2 regions of the Metabacillus schmidteae genome follow, and region 1 is predicted to be linked to the other one. Evidence: predicted binding sites of a transcription regulator. Region 1 holds the regulator's gene; the other holds the start of a gene.
The links. The regulator LexA, encoded in region 1, represses DNA repair genes until DNA is damaged. The targets are predictions, from matches to a motif close to CGAACATATGTTCG.

Region 1 (7,158 bases):
CTGCCTGAACATTCAATTAATTCACAACTAGAGAAGTTTAACGGAGAGGGTTAAAAATGTTTAATTTTTTGAAATATGGTGAAAAGCTCGCACCGATAGTTGAAAATGTAGAAAAAAAGATACAATCTATTCATTTAGAAATAGACAAAATGAGTGAACTGAATCAATTCAAGGTTTTAAAAAGCTTTCAACATCATAGAGTTAGTGACTCTCACTTTATGCCATCTACAGGCTACGGCTATGACGATATAGGAAGGGATACACTGGAAAAGGTTTATGCAGATGTGTTTGGCGGTGAAGCAGGATTAGTTCGACCGCAAATTATCTCGGGCACTCATGCCATATCCATCGCGCTGTTTGGAGTTTTAAGACCAGGTGATGAACTTCTATATATCACAGGCAAGCCGTATGACACGCTTGAAGAAATTGTAGGAATAAGAGGTAGTGGGGTCGGATCTTTAAAAGAATTCCAAATCGGTTATCAAACTGTTGAATTAATGGATAATGGAGCAGTTGATTATGAAGCAGTGAAACATGCTATTACAAACAAAACCAAAATGATTGGAATCCAAAGATCAAAAGGATATGCAACAAGACCATCGTTTACAATAGCAGAAATAAGAGAAATGATAAATTTTGTTAAATCTTTAAAAGAAGATATTGTCATTTTCGTAGATAACTGCTATGGTGAATTTGTAGAACAATTAGAACCTTGTCATGTTGGTGCAGATTTAATGGCCGGATCACTAATTAAAAATCCTGGCGGAGGACTTGCTAAAACAGGAGGTTATCTTGTAGGAAAGCAAGAGCTAATTGAAGCTTGCTCATATCGCATGACATCTCCGGGAATAGGAGCCGAAGCTGGAGCATCTTTATATAGTCTGCAGGAAATGTACCAGGGTTTCTTCTTAGCTCCACATGTAGTGGGACAAGCTTTGAAAGGAGCGGTATTCACATCCGCATTCTTAGAGGAACTTGGGTTAAAGACAAGCCCGATGTGGAACAGTAAGAGAACGGACTTAATACAGTCTGTTCAATTTGATGATCCTGACATGATGGTTGCATTTTGTCAAGCAATTCAATATTCTTCACCTATTAATTCTCATGTAACACCATATCCGAATTATATGCCTGGGTATGAAGATGATGTCATAATGGCAGCAGGTACGTTTATACAAGGAGCTAGCATTGAGTTGTCTGCAGATGGACCACTCAGGGCGCCTTATGTCGCATATGTCCAAGGCGGCCTTACATACACTCATGTGAAGATTGCAGTTTGTTCAGCAGTCGATTCTTTACTAGACAAAAACTTAATCTCAATTGTTAGTTAACTACCAAAATAGATGGTGAATCTATGTTATGTAAGCTGACATTTGATTGACACATAATGTTACATAGGTTATAATGAAATCAGTTAACTAAAAGGAGCGAATAACATGAGTGATAATATTCGACGCTCAATGCCCCTATTTCCTATTGGAATTGTTATGCAGCTCACTGATTTATCTGCAAGGCAAATTCGTTATTACGAGGAAAATGAATTGATCTTTCCAGCTAGAACGGAGAGCAATCGAAGATTATTTTCTTTTAACGATGTAGATAAATTATTGGAGATTCGTAATCTGATTGAGCAGGGTGTGAACCTAGCGGGAATTAAAGAAATTTTCTCTCGTAAAAGTACACATAATGAAGAAAAACAAGAGCAACCTAAAACGGTTGAAAAACCTGATCTTAGCGATTCAGAATTACGAAAACTTCTTAAATCCGAGCTTATGCAGGCAGGTCGTTTTAATCGGCCTACATTAAGACATGGAGACATGTCAAGATTCTTCCATTAATTATTATAGTAGCAATGAAAAAATTGAATATAACTTTTTGAAATTGGAGAGGAGATTTTCAAGTGGCTAAATATTCAAGAGAAGATATTGTAAGTTTAGTAAAAGAAAATAATGTAAAATATATCCGATTACAATTCACGGATATACTTGGAACGATCAAAAACGTTGAAATCCCAACAAGTCAGTTAGATAAAGCACTTGACAATAAAATGATGTTTGATGGTTCTTCAATTGAAGGTTTTGTACGTATCGAAGAATCTGATATGTATTTATATCCTGACTTAGATACATTTGTTATCTTCCCTTGGACAGCAGAAAAAGGAAAAGTAGCTCGTTTTATCTGTGATATTTACAATCCGGATGGTACTCCGTTTGCAGGTGATCCACGTAATAATTTACGTCGTATTCTTGCTGAAATGGAAGAGCTTGGCTTTACTGATTTCAACTTAGGGCCAGAACCTGAATTTTTCTTATTTAAGTTAGATGAAAAAGGCGAGCCGACTCTAGAACTAAATGATAATGGTGGTTATTTTGATTTAGCACCAACAGATCTTGGCGAAAACTGCCGTCGTGATATCGTTCTTGAACTAGAGGAGATGGGCTTTGAAATTGAAGCTTCTCACCACGAAGTTGCACCAGGACAGCATGAGATCGATTTTAAATATGCAAATGCAATTAAAGCATGTGACGATATCCAAACATTCAAGCTAGTTGTTAAAACAATTGCTCGTAAACATGGTTTACATGCTACATTTATGCCTAAGCCATTATTTGGAGTTAATGGTTCAGGTATGCATATGAACTTATCTTTATTCCGCAAAGGGGAAAATGCATTCCTGGATCCAAATGGAGATCTTCAATTAAGTGATACGGCAAGACAATTTATTGCAGGTGTTATCAAGCATGCACCAGCATTTACAGCAGTTACAAATCCAACAGTAAATTCTTACAAACGTCTTGTACCTGGTTATGAAGCACCTTGTTATGTTGCTTGGTCTGCACAAAACAGAAGTCCATTAATTCGTATTCCAGCATCTCGCGGCTTAAGTACACGTGTTGAAGTACGTAGTGTTGACCCTGCTGCAAACCCTTATTTAGCAATGAGTGTTTTATTAGCTGCAGGTCTTGATGGAATTAAAAACAATCTTGATGCTCCAAAACCAATTGACCGTAACATCTATGTTATGTCAAAAGAAGAGCGTGTTGAAAATGGTATTGTTGATTTACCGGCAACATTGGCTCAAGCATTAGATTTACTAAAAGCAGACAGCACTATGAAACATGCATTAGGTGAACATTTATTCGAGCACTTCATTGAAGCGAAAGAAATCGAATGGGATATGTTCCGCACGCAAGTACACCCATGGGAAAGAGAACAATACATGTCAATGTATTAATAGAAATAAAGCCTCAACCTCTGTTGAGGCTTTATTTGTTTTTTTATATGAAAAAAGCTTATCTTCTAAGAAGATAAGCTTAGTGTACTGTTCGATAAACCCCAATTACTTTTCCTAAAATACTAACATTTCGTAAAATAATTGGCTCCATCGTAGAGTTTTCAGGTTGCAGGCGAATATAGTCTTTTTCTTTGAAGAATCTCTTACATGTTGCCTCGTCATCTTCTGTCATAGCAACAACAATATCACCATTGTTAGCCGTCTGTTGCTGACGGACAATTACTAAGTCTCCATCTAAAATACCAGCCTCAATCATACTTTCACCCATAATTTCCAGCATAAAAACATGTTCATCTTCCGAAACATAACGGTCAGGTAAAGGAAAATATTCTTCAACATTCTCGATAGCTGTAATCGGAAGCCCTGCTGTTACTTTCCCGATGACCGGGACATTTACTACATTAATTTTTGGAATATGATTTGTTTCTTCTTCTAAGATTTCAATTGCTCTAGGTTTTGTGGGGTCTCTTCTAATCAATCCTTTGGATTCTAATCTAGCTAAATGTCCATGGACCGTTGAGCTTGAAGCCAGTCCCACCGCTTCACCAATTTCGCGAACAGAAGGTGGATATCCTTTCTTTTGGACCTCATCTTTTATGAAGCTTAAGATATCTTGTTGTCTTTTTGATAGTTTTGTCATCTTTTGTGACACCTCGGATCCTCTAATTTATGTTTATTATAGCATCATTTACCTTTATATACAAACATAAGTTCGAAAAAACACTTGACTAGAACAATTGTTCGTACTATACTTTACTTATAAATACGAACAAATATTCTTATGAGGTGTTACTTATGAAAAAAGAGTCTTTATCTTACATTCTAGCTTTTTTTGTTGTACTATTAGCCATAACAGTAGGAATTACTTATACCAATAAAACCGATAGTTTAGAAAACTATCACCAAGTTGAAATTAAAAAAGGTGATAGTCTCTGGACGATTGCAGATCAATTTCAAGATAAACATAATATTTCAAAACAGGATTTTGTCAAGTGGGTTCAGGAGAAAAATGAGATTCATTCTTCTACATTAACACCAGGAGAAATCGTTTTTGTACCAATACATAAAGAAGAAGTTCATCAATTTCAACAAATAGCAAGTGAATGAATTAACACAGATCTAGTGAATAGGTGATGATAAAAATGAAGGCCGTTATTTATTGTCGAGTTAGTACAGAGAAAGATACACAAGATACTTCAATTGAAAGACAAAAAGAAGAGCTTCTTTCACTAGCTGCAACTCACAATATGAACGTTATTAAAATAATAGAAGAAAGACATAGTGGATATGATGTAGATAGGGATGGAATTATTGAAGCGCTTGAGTTGTTAAAAGATAAGAAAGCATCTGTCCTTTTAGTTCAAGATGATACTAGATTAGGGCGTGGTCACGCAAAGATCGCGCTTTTACATGAAATAAAGAAACTACAAGCATCCATTTTCACTTTAAACGAAAAAGGTGAGCCGGAGTTATCTGAAACAGATTCAATGATACTGAGTATACTGGCTACAGTTGAAGAATTTCAAAGAAAGCTGATAAATTATAAGATTAAAAGAGGGATGCAGCGTGCTATCCAGAATGGATTTAATCCTCAAAAAAATCTTAAGAACCAAGACCAAGCAGGAGGTAGAGAGAAGATTGAGGTCCCACTTGAAGAAATAATTAAGTTGAGAAATAAGGATCTAACATTTCAAGAAATAGCTGCTACCCTTAGAGGACTTGGATTTGATGTTAGTAAAGCTACAGTTCATAGAAGATATAAAGAGCACATTGAAGAAACTCAATTCAACTCGAAATGAGAGTTGATCTCAGTACTAGTACTTCCATACTTATTAGTTGTCATTTGTCTCGCTGTTTAGTATGATGACATTTGTAGGAAAAGTATATCTAAATTATAGATTTTGTTAAAACATAATTTAGACTATTTTACCTGTTTAGAATAGACTAGTGTTGAGAGGAGTAGTATTGAATGTTACCTAAATCTAAAATAGATCGAATAAATGAATTATCAAAGAAATCAAAAACTGAGGGCTTAACGGAAGAAGAGAAGGTAGAACAACAAACTTTACGCAATGATTATTTACATGCTTTTCGTTCTTCGATGAAGAATACACTAAAAGGTGTTACAGTTGTTGATCCAAATGGCAATGATGTAACCCCTCAAAAAATTAAAAATGAGAGAAGAAAAGATCTTCATTAAATAGGAGGAGCAACTATCATTCCTCCTATTTTTTATTTTCCTGTAGAGCATGGAGAGCTGAGGTAAGCCTGGTGCTTAAGAAAGCTATGCAGGTGCATTCCAGTACTGTCCATGGAAAGAAAGTGCCTGCAGTGGAACCGTAATATTTTTAACATCTATATTATAACAAAAATTATCAGTTCTGTTCGACAAAAATAGTGTCTTCTCTCTCCAGTTTAAGACAATTATTTCTTTTGATTTCTTATATAATGTGAGAAATAGATAGTTGGGGAGAGTGAAATGGTGAGACACTATTATATATATTTAATAGAAGAAGAGTTTGCAAGTCACTACTTTGGACGGGAATCTAAAATCTACCATCTGTTTCAAGACTTTCACTGGACAACAGTACGTTCAGCTCATGGAAGTACAATTGAAAAGCAAATACAGTATATCACTAAGCCAATCCCGGCATTATTTATACATCAACTGCTAGGAACTCATCTATCAAAACGTTCGGATTATCAAATGTTTCATAATATACATAAAATTGTACTAAAAGGAAACGTCGGCAACGCAACGCTTATTGTAAAAAATCGCCATCTAGAACTTTCTTCTGATGGAAGTTTTGAAGCGGAAACCATTTTTTTTGAAGTGTTAAGAAAGTTTGATCCTTGTTTTTTAGCAATGGATTTTAAAGGTGAAAGATATGGTTGGTTAAACCCTATAAAAGAAAGAAATTTTGGCTGAAATATAGAGAAATTATAGTTCAAATGTTGTATAATAGCTATTGATTTAGTACACTGTAAGATAGACAACATGAAGGAGGAGTACCAATGGAATTATGGGTTGTTATTCTAGTAGGCGTTCTAGCACTACTTGCTGGAGTTGCACTAGGATTTTTCATTGCGCGTAAATATATGATGGATTACCTGAAGAAAAATCCACCTATTAATGAGCAAATGCTAAAAATGATGATGATGCAAATGGGAATGAAACCATCCCAAAAGAAAATTAATCAAATGATGTCTCAAATGAACAAAATGCAAAAATAAGAAAAACGTTGGTATAACAAGGTTTAAAGACTTGTGTTGATATATATTATACGTTATCTTTTATGAATAAAAACAATTAGTGAATTTTTCATCAGAGTATCGTTCTTATTTTTGATTTATTTTCATTAGACCAAATCAAAACCACTTATTTTGTTGGAAACTATTCCAATGAATGGTGGTTTTTTTTGTTATTAGGATGAATTGAAGAGTATCTATTATAGTTGACACAGGTTATACCAAACAATAAAATAATAAGGCTCCTTAGAGAGCCAGGTAGAATTAATCTTCATCCTTTTCTTTATCTTCTTGATTTACTTTCTTATTCATTTTATCATCTACAGTTTCAGTCTCAGAGACTGCTTGATCGCCAAACCATATTCTAACTCTTTCTTTTGCCTTATATTTCACTTCGTCATCGATAAACATTGCTACTGTAACAAGTGCTCCAAATAATCCTGACATATCATCAGTATAACCAGCAGGAAGTAAATCAGGGAAGAGATCAACTGGAAGAATGAAATATCCTAGTACGCTAATAATTACAGTTTTAGCCCAAACAGGAGTTGTTGGTTTTTGCAGAGTATAAAAAAGTAAAAGTGCTACATAAACAACTGAAACACCAGCTTTTT
Region 2 (7,158 bases), 1.3 Mb from region 1:
CTTTGAAGTAATATGTTAGGCGAGAAAATGAGTCAGAGGATGACCCTAAGAATTCATCCTCTTATTTTAGTTTGACATCAATGATGTCGTGAAGAGGTAATACAAGTTGACTTCCGGTTTGTTCATCGACAATTCGCAACATATGTCGAATTGAATCTATATAGTGGACAAATCCTGAGCATGTATGAAAAAAATGATCCTTGTAATAAGTAAAAATGAGCTCCATATGCTCTTCCATTGCCATGCAAATTGTTTCGTTAAACTGCTCTAACTGTTGTTCATCAAGTTCAGGCTTTTCTTGATAAGCATCTTCCTCAGACCAATCTCTTAGCAATTTAACATGTTCGGGGAGCATCATCGATGTCCATTTGATATTCCCTCTATCTCGTATCATGGTTTACCCCTGCCTTTATGCCATTATTCATTAAATTCTTTTGGATAGCCTAATTTAACCAATGCATTTGCCATCTCTTGATACCCAAAACTATTTGGATGAATACGATCTCTTGATAAAAGCTTTTCTTGCCTCCCTTTGAATACTGTATACATATCAACAACTCTAATTGTTTTTTTGTTATCAAAGCTGTTTAACTGTCGATTAAACGATTGAACCCACTTATCTGCCAATGAGATTTGCGGTAATGGGTTGTATAAGTTAAGTAAATAAATGATAAATGGAACACCGCAATCTTTTTTTAGCTCATGAATCGTCTCCATTATTTTCATCATATTGCTGTGACACTCTTTGACTGATTGTGCAATCTCTGTTTGATCACGTGATTCAATAAAGTCTTTACTCGCTTGGATAAGATCATTTCCACCAGCAGTGATGGTGATGATATTGGCACGATTTATTTTGTCATGTAGTGGTTCACTGCTTACAATATCCAGTACACCACTGCTCTCAATTCCCGATTTTGCAAAGATATTCGTACACACACGTCTATCTAGAGTTTTTTCAGTTAATCTCGTATAGCGCCCGACAAATCCGGGTGTCAAAAATGATGCCCCCACTCCGACTGTTAAGGAATCGCCTAAAGCCACATATGATAAACACGACTGAGTCATTTCCATATGATATCCTCCCTCAAAAACGAATACGTTTTTATACAATATTCGAAAGAGAGACAAACGCAGCTTTTCCTTTGGTGAAATAGACGAAAGTCATATCTGCTGATTTCTACCTACGCTTTATGACCTCCAACAAGCTTCGCACGATGCTTCGCTGTTCCAGCCGGAGTATAAGATACAGCACGTAAGATAGCATCCGAGCCATACTTATGGCGAATTGAATCCACCACATACCCTAATGTTCGCTGATTTGCACGGTTGGGTCGGAATAAATCAAGCTGCATTTCAGAGTCATTTTCAATGTTTGAAAGTGCAATTGAAATTTTTCTCACCGTTTTGTTTGTATAAAACTTTTCAAACAGTTGCAGGCATGTTTCATAAATATCCATTGTGATATTTGTTGGCTCATCAATTGTTTTAGATCGGTAAAATCCCCCTCCAAACTCATCGCGGCTATACCCGATTCCGAGGCTAATTGTACGGCCTGCCTTTCGATGCTGACGTGCTCTGCGGGCAACCTCTTCACTGATTTCTAATATGACATGCTTGACCTCTTCCGGATCCGGATAATCACGAAGTAAAATTTGGCTTTTTCCAAAGCTGATTTGCCCTTGCATAATCGGCGCTCCAATTTCGGATAAGTCTACTCCCCACGAATGATAGTAAAGCTGGTTGCCCATTACCCCAAATTTCTTTTCAAGCAGCTCAAGCGGATAGTTTGCAAGCTGTCCAACATTAAAAATTCCCATTCTATTTAATGTTTTTTGTACCCTTGAGCCAATTCCCCACATTTCACTTAATGGCTCGAGCTTCCAAAGCTTCTTTTTCACATCATCGTATGTCCATTCTGCAACACCTTTCTTTTTCGCTTCAGTATCCAGACAAACTTTCGCTAATAACATGTTAGGACCAATACCAATTGCACTTGGAAGTCCAAACTCACGCTCCATGTCATCGCGGATTTTTTTGGCAATTGTTTGTGCATCTCCCCAGATATGTTCCACACCGTCCACTTCAATAAAGCTTTCATCCACACTATAAGTATGAATAGCATCCTTCGGTACATAGCGGTGAAACAACTTTGTTAATTCTGTTGAAATCCTGATATACATCCCCATTTTTGGGTTCACAATCTTGATACGAGGATCATTTGGTATTTCAAAACGTCTTGAGCCTGTTTTAATTCCAAATTCCTTTTTTAGTCGTGGAGAAGCCGCTAAAACAATGCTCCCCTGTCGCTCCTCATCACCTACAACAGCTAAATAACAGGTTAATGGATCTAATCCGCGTAAAACGGCGGCACAGCTTGCATAAAAGCTCTTCATATCAATGCAAAGAATCTTTCGTTTCGGCAATTGATCGTAGTTTTCAATCATAGCCAATCTCCTATAAACAGAATATATGTTCGTATTTATTATATTCTATATACTAAGGGAATATACGTTCGATTTCAATGGTAGTTTTCCCCAAGGAAACGACAAATTTCAACGTTAGGCAGGATCGAAATAATCAAACAAAAACGTTATACTACCAATAGTGAGGTGAAAAATGGAAGACAAAATATTAACAAAGATGCTTAGAAAAAGCTTTCTCCAATATGGTCGAAATCTGGATGCAGACCCTCTTTCCGAAGAGGATAACAGTTACTTAATACAGAAAATCACAATTGACAAAACCGATGAAAGTGAATGGTATGAGGTTGTAGAGGATGTTGTGTATAACTACTTAACTAATCAGGAATAGAAAAAAGAGCCTAGAAATATAGGCTCCTTGAAGATTAATGACAAACAAGAATTTGTCTTATAAAGCTTCCTTTTTTCGCAACACATCGATCTGCAATAATAAACCCTGCCCTTTCAATTAAAGGGTCAATTGTTTCAGTTGTGATGACAATGACTTTTTCAGCAAATTCCCGTGCACTTTTAAGCATTTCAAGCTGTGTTTCTGGATCTAAAACAGAACAAAGATTATAAGGCATGTCTATAATTGCAACATCATAACTTCCGGTCACATCCCGTATATCTCTTAATAAAACCTTTCCTTTATAGCCAAAATGAGCAATGTTTTCACGAGCAGGCCGGGTAACAAGAGGATTCAAGTCACTTCCTACGATATCTATATCCATTGACAATGCTTCTATCATAACCGTTCCGGCTCCACAACAAGGATCAATGACTTTTTTACCTGAAATCGTCGGAACAGCAATGTTTACGACAGCTCTTGCCACCCGTGTACTCAGAGCAGTCGAATAATTATTAGGCTTTTGTTGATGAAATAACCAAATGGATTCACTTTTTGTATAATGTCCGAAAACCCAGTGATCTTTAACCCTCATAACTGCAAACAGCTGATTAGGATTTTGTAAATTCACTTGTCCTATTATTTGCAATCCAATTACCCGTTCAATTTTACGTCTTTCCTCAAAGCCTATTTTTTGAAGATTAGTAGTGTGAGGATGTTCAATCACGATTACTTTAAACGGCTTTTCAGCCTTAAAACCATTCACACGCTGAATAAGGTCATCTAAGCAATCTGCCTTATAAATAACATCAATTCTTTCTTTTATGAATGGACTTCTGCTCGGGTTAATTGATACAGAGCTTTCTATTACGTTAGCTTCTGTATGAAAACCAAATAATGACCGCATTTCTAATTGACATAAAGAAATCTCATCCTCATGACATGTAAATATGTAGATATACTTCTGTTTCTGATCAACCAAGCATTTTCCACCTTTACTAACCTTTTCTTATACTTTCGTTAAGAACACTGTTTTCCAAAAAAGTCTTCTTCCATTCGTGAGCTAATATACTCATTTCCCACAGACTCCAATATTGATTTCCTATTTTTCGGCACTCACGAAGTAAACCTTCCTTTGTAAATCCTGCTTTTTCATAGCAGGCAATAGCAGATTGATTAAAATCAAAAACGCCAAGACTTACTCGATGCAAATGAAATTGTTCAAAGGCAATTTTCAACACTTCTTTCATCATCAAGCTGCCTATTCCTTTGCCACGGACACGCGGATCTCCAATTAGTACTTTTCCCACCCGAGCAGACTTATGCACTCGATCCATATTCGTTAAAGCGATATGTCCAATTACTTCCCCTGTTTCTTTTAGTAAAACGCTGTAAATAAATGAATTGGACCCATCCATATTGGCGCTCTCCATATACTTTTCAATTTGTTGTTCTGTCAACGGGTAGTGAAATGTCGGTCCTGCCCATTGGAGAAGAAACTCTGGTGTATCAATCCAGCTCATTAACTGCGGTATATGACTGCGGTCAAAATAGTGTAATTCAATCATATAAAACTCTCCCTTGTTATAACTGTTAGAAAAGACAAAAATAGGCATAATGCTTTAAGTTGCCTATTTCTTAAAAAACGCATTTCCTGCCAGTTTTTCAAACAGCCTTGGCATGATTTGATAGATTGTACTGCCCGCATTCATCCATCCCGGCAAATTTATTTCGCGCTTCGGGGTTAGCATTGAAGCAACAATGATCCGTGCAACCTTATCAGGATCCAGCATCCATCGTTCCACATTTTTCACATAATTCCCTTCCTTATCGGCAATAGTGAAAAAATTTGTTTTAATGGGCCCGGGGTTAACGGAGGTGACAAACACATTGTGCTGTCTAACTTCCATGCGAAGACTGTTTGTAAACCCTAATACTGCATGCTTACTTGCAGAATAAAGACTTGACTTAGGTGTAGCAATTTTAGCTGCTTGTGAGGCAATATTAATGATATGGCCTTTTCTTCTTTTCACCATCGCAGGCAACACAATCTTCGTACTGGCAATTAAACCGAACACATTAACTTCAAACATGTTTTTCATTTCATCAAACGAAGAGTGAAGAACTTCATTAAAAATACCAAATCCAGCATTATTGACGAGAATATCAATTTGTCCAACTTCTAATTCAATGGTTGAAAAAACCCGTTGAATAGAATCAACATCCTGAACATTTAATGAATAATAGTGACAAGATACACCATAGTCACTATTAATTCGTTCAGAAAGTTTTGCTAAAAGCTCTTCTCTTCTCGCTAGCAAAACTAAATGGGCTCCTTGTCTTGCACATTCAATTGCAATCATTTCTCCAATTCCGCTAGAAGCACCTGTAATCGCAACATAGCAGCCTTGTATACGTGGATTCAAACGTGATCACCCCTTACCGCTGTATTTGCATAATATAAATGTAGATCTTTTGTGACATCGATTTTAATTTGACTGATTTCTTGTAAATAGTCAAGCTGCCACTATTCCTAATATTGTTAAAAAGCTTGACAAGGACCTGTCCGTCACTGCATAATGAATAAAAATTTAGTGTAGCGTATTGAAAATAAAAATTAGCGTTGATAGGGACTAGTAGAGTAAATGACGCAAAAGAGATTGGAGTTCCAGGGCTGAAAGACTCCATTGCCAAGCATTTTATCGAACCTACCCCAGGAGCTGTTAGGTAAACCTAACCGTATGTCTGCGATAAAGATACTAAGCTGGGAGTGTGGATCCACTCCAATCAAGGTGGTACCGCGGAGCCATTCCGTCCTTATGTTGTAAGGGCGGAATGGCTTTTTAATTTAACAATAAGGAGTTATACAAATGGAAAAAATAGGGTTTATCGGAGCAGGTTCCATGGCTGAGGCTATAGTTGCTGGACTAATTAAAGGAAAAGTATTTAAAGCCGAGCAAATTATAGTAGCAAATCGATCGAATTCAGAAAGATTAAATGAACTTTCAGCAAAATACGGCATTGAAACAACCCATGATAAGCAGCAATTAGTAAAAGATGCATCGATTATTGTATTAGCCATGAAACCTAAAGATGTGAAGGCAGGTCTCGATGGTGTTCAACACTTTATTCATAAACAGGTTATCGTATCTGTATTAGCTGGCATCTCTATCCATACAATTACAAATATTCTCGGAAAAGAAGCAGCTATCGTTCGAGCGATGCCAAATACCTCTGCTGCAATTCTTAAGTCAGCTACTGCCATCGCTGGTAGTTCGAATGTTACACTTCACCAAATGAATACATGCAAAAAACTTTTTGAAGCTATCGGTATATGTAAAATCGTTGAGGAAAATCAGCTTGATGCTGTAACAGGTTTGTCAGGCAGTGGCCCTGCTTATATTTACTACCTTGTAGAAGCAATGGAAAAAGCAGCAGTTGAGGTAGGCCTGGATCCATTTGTTGCCCGTGATTTAATTGTTCAAACATTGTTAGGGGCATCTGAAATGATTGCTGTATCTGACAAACACCCTTCACAGCTAAGAAAAGAAGTAACAAGTCCTAATGGAACAACAGAAGCAGGAATCTCCATTCTCAAAGAAAGACAGGTTGAAGATGCCTTTATTTCATGCATAAAGCGGGCTACCGAAAGGTCAGAGGAATTAAAAGCCATGTTTTCAGAGGAGCTTGTCTCATTTAAAAAATGAAGGAGTGCATACCCATGCACTCCTTCATTTATCTAAAGATTTATAATAAAAAATAGTTGCATCAAGCTTTCCATTCGAAGAAATAGCATAGTTCGGGATACGGCCGGCTTGAATATAGCCTAATGAAGAATAAAGAAAATTAGAAGGATCACCTTCTCTAGTATCCAGTACAAGTAACGATCTTTTTTCTTGTATGGCCTTTTCCTCAGCTACCTGCATAAGAGCACGTCCTATCCCTTTCCTACGAAAATCAGGGTGTGTCATTAATTTTGCAATCTCAGCTCGATGGAGACCATTTGGCTTTGATGATAGCTGCAGTTGAACAGCTCCAACAACAGTATCACTTATCGTTGCTACAAATAAAATGACATCATCGCTTTCTACACCTTTCCAATAGTTTTCCGCCTCAGAAGTTAACAAAGGTGGTAAAAACCCGATAGATGCACCATCCTCAACAACCTTTATGATTAATTCGGAAAGACTGTTGAGCCATTTATCTACATGATTTATTCTATTAATCACTACCTCTTCCACTCATCTCACATCCTCCATCAAAAAGTTGTTAGTTTTCCCCAATTATTCTAAAGGTTAACCTTAACGAAATGCTCGACTGTTGGAAAAGGATCGTAATAGTGATGTA

Region 2: the regulator LexA is predicted to act here: its motif matches at 2,466-2,479, upstream of HWV59_RS18445 (Y-family DNA polymerase).

The regions. Positions count from the first base shown of each region.
Region 1 is NZ_CAESCH010000001.1:2,517,979-2,525,136, forward strand. Features, by position in the region: gene hflX (GTPase HflX) at 1-54, shown strand, start outside; gene HWV59_RS12060 (methionine gamma-lyase family protein) at 57-1,331, shown strand; gene HWV59_RS12065 (MerR family transcriptional regulator) at 1,437-1,838, shown strand; gene glnA (type I glutamate--ammonia ligase) at 1,901-3,235, shown strand; gene lexA (transcriptional repressor LexA) at 3,315-3,935, opposite strand; gene yneA (cell division suppressor protein YneA) at 4,091-4,402, shown strand; gene HWV59_RS12085 (YneB family resolvase-like protein) at 4,438-5,094, shown strand; gene HWV59_RS12090 (DUF896 domain-containing protein) at 5,265-5,495, shown strand; gene sirA (sporulation inhibitor of replication protein SirA) at 5,775-6,224, shown strand; gene HWV59_RS12100 (YneF family protein) at 6,311-6,529, shown strand; gene HWV59_RS12105 (YkvA family protein) at 6,809-7,158, opposite strand, start outside.
Region 2 is NZ_CAESCH010000001.1:3,773,582-3,780,739, forward strand. Features, by position in the region: gene HWV59_RS18435 (YolD-like family protein) at 62-394, opposite strand; gene HWV59_RS18440 (GDSL-type esterase/lipase family protein) at 418-1,074, opposite strand; gene HWV59_RS18445 (Y-family DNA polymerase) at 1,185-2,447, opposite strand; gene HWV59_RS18450 (YqzH family protein) at 2,620-2,814, shown strand; gene HWV59_RS18455 (TRM11 family SAM-dependent methyltransferase) at 2,849-3,793, opposite strand; gene HWV59_RS18460 (GNAT family N-acetyltransferase) at 3,810-4,379, opposite strand; gene HWV59_RS18465 (SDR family NAD(P)-dependent oxidoreductase) at 4,443-5,237, opposite strand; gene proC (pyrroline-5-carboxylate reductase) at 5,676-6,518, shown strand; gene HWV59_RS18475 (GNAT family N-acetyltransferase) at 6,543-7,052, opposite strand; gene HWV59_RS18480 (antibiotic biosynthesis monooxygenase family protein) at 7,100-7,158, opposite strand, start outside.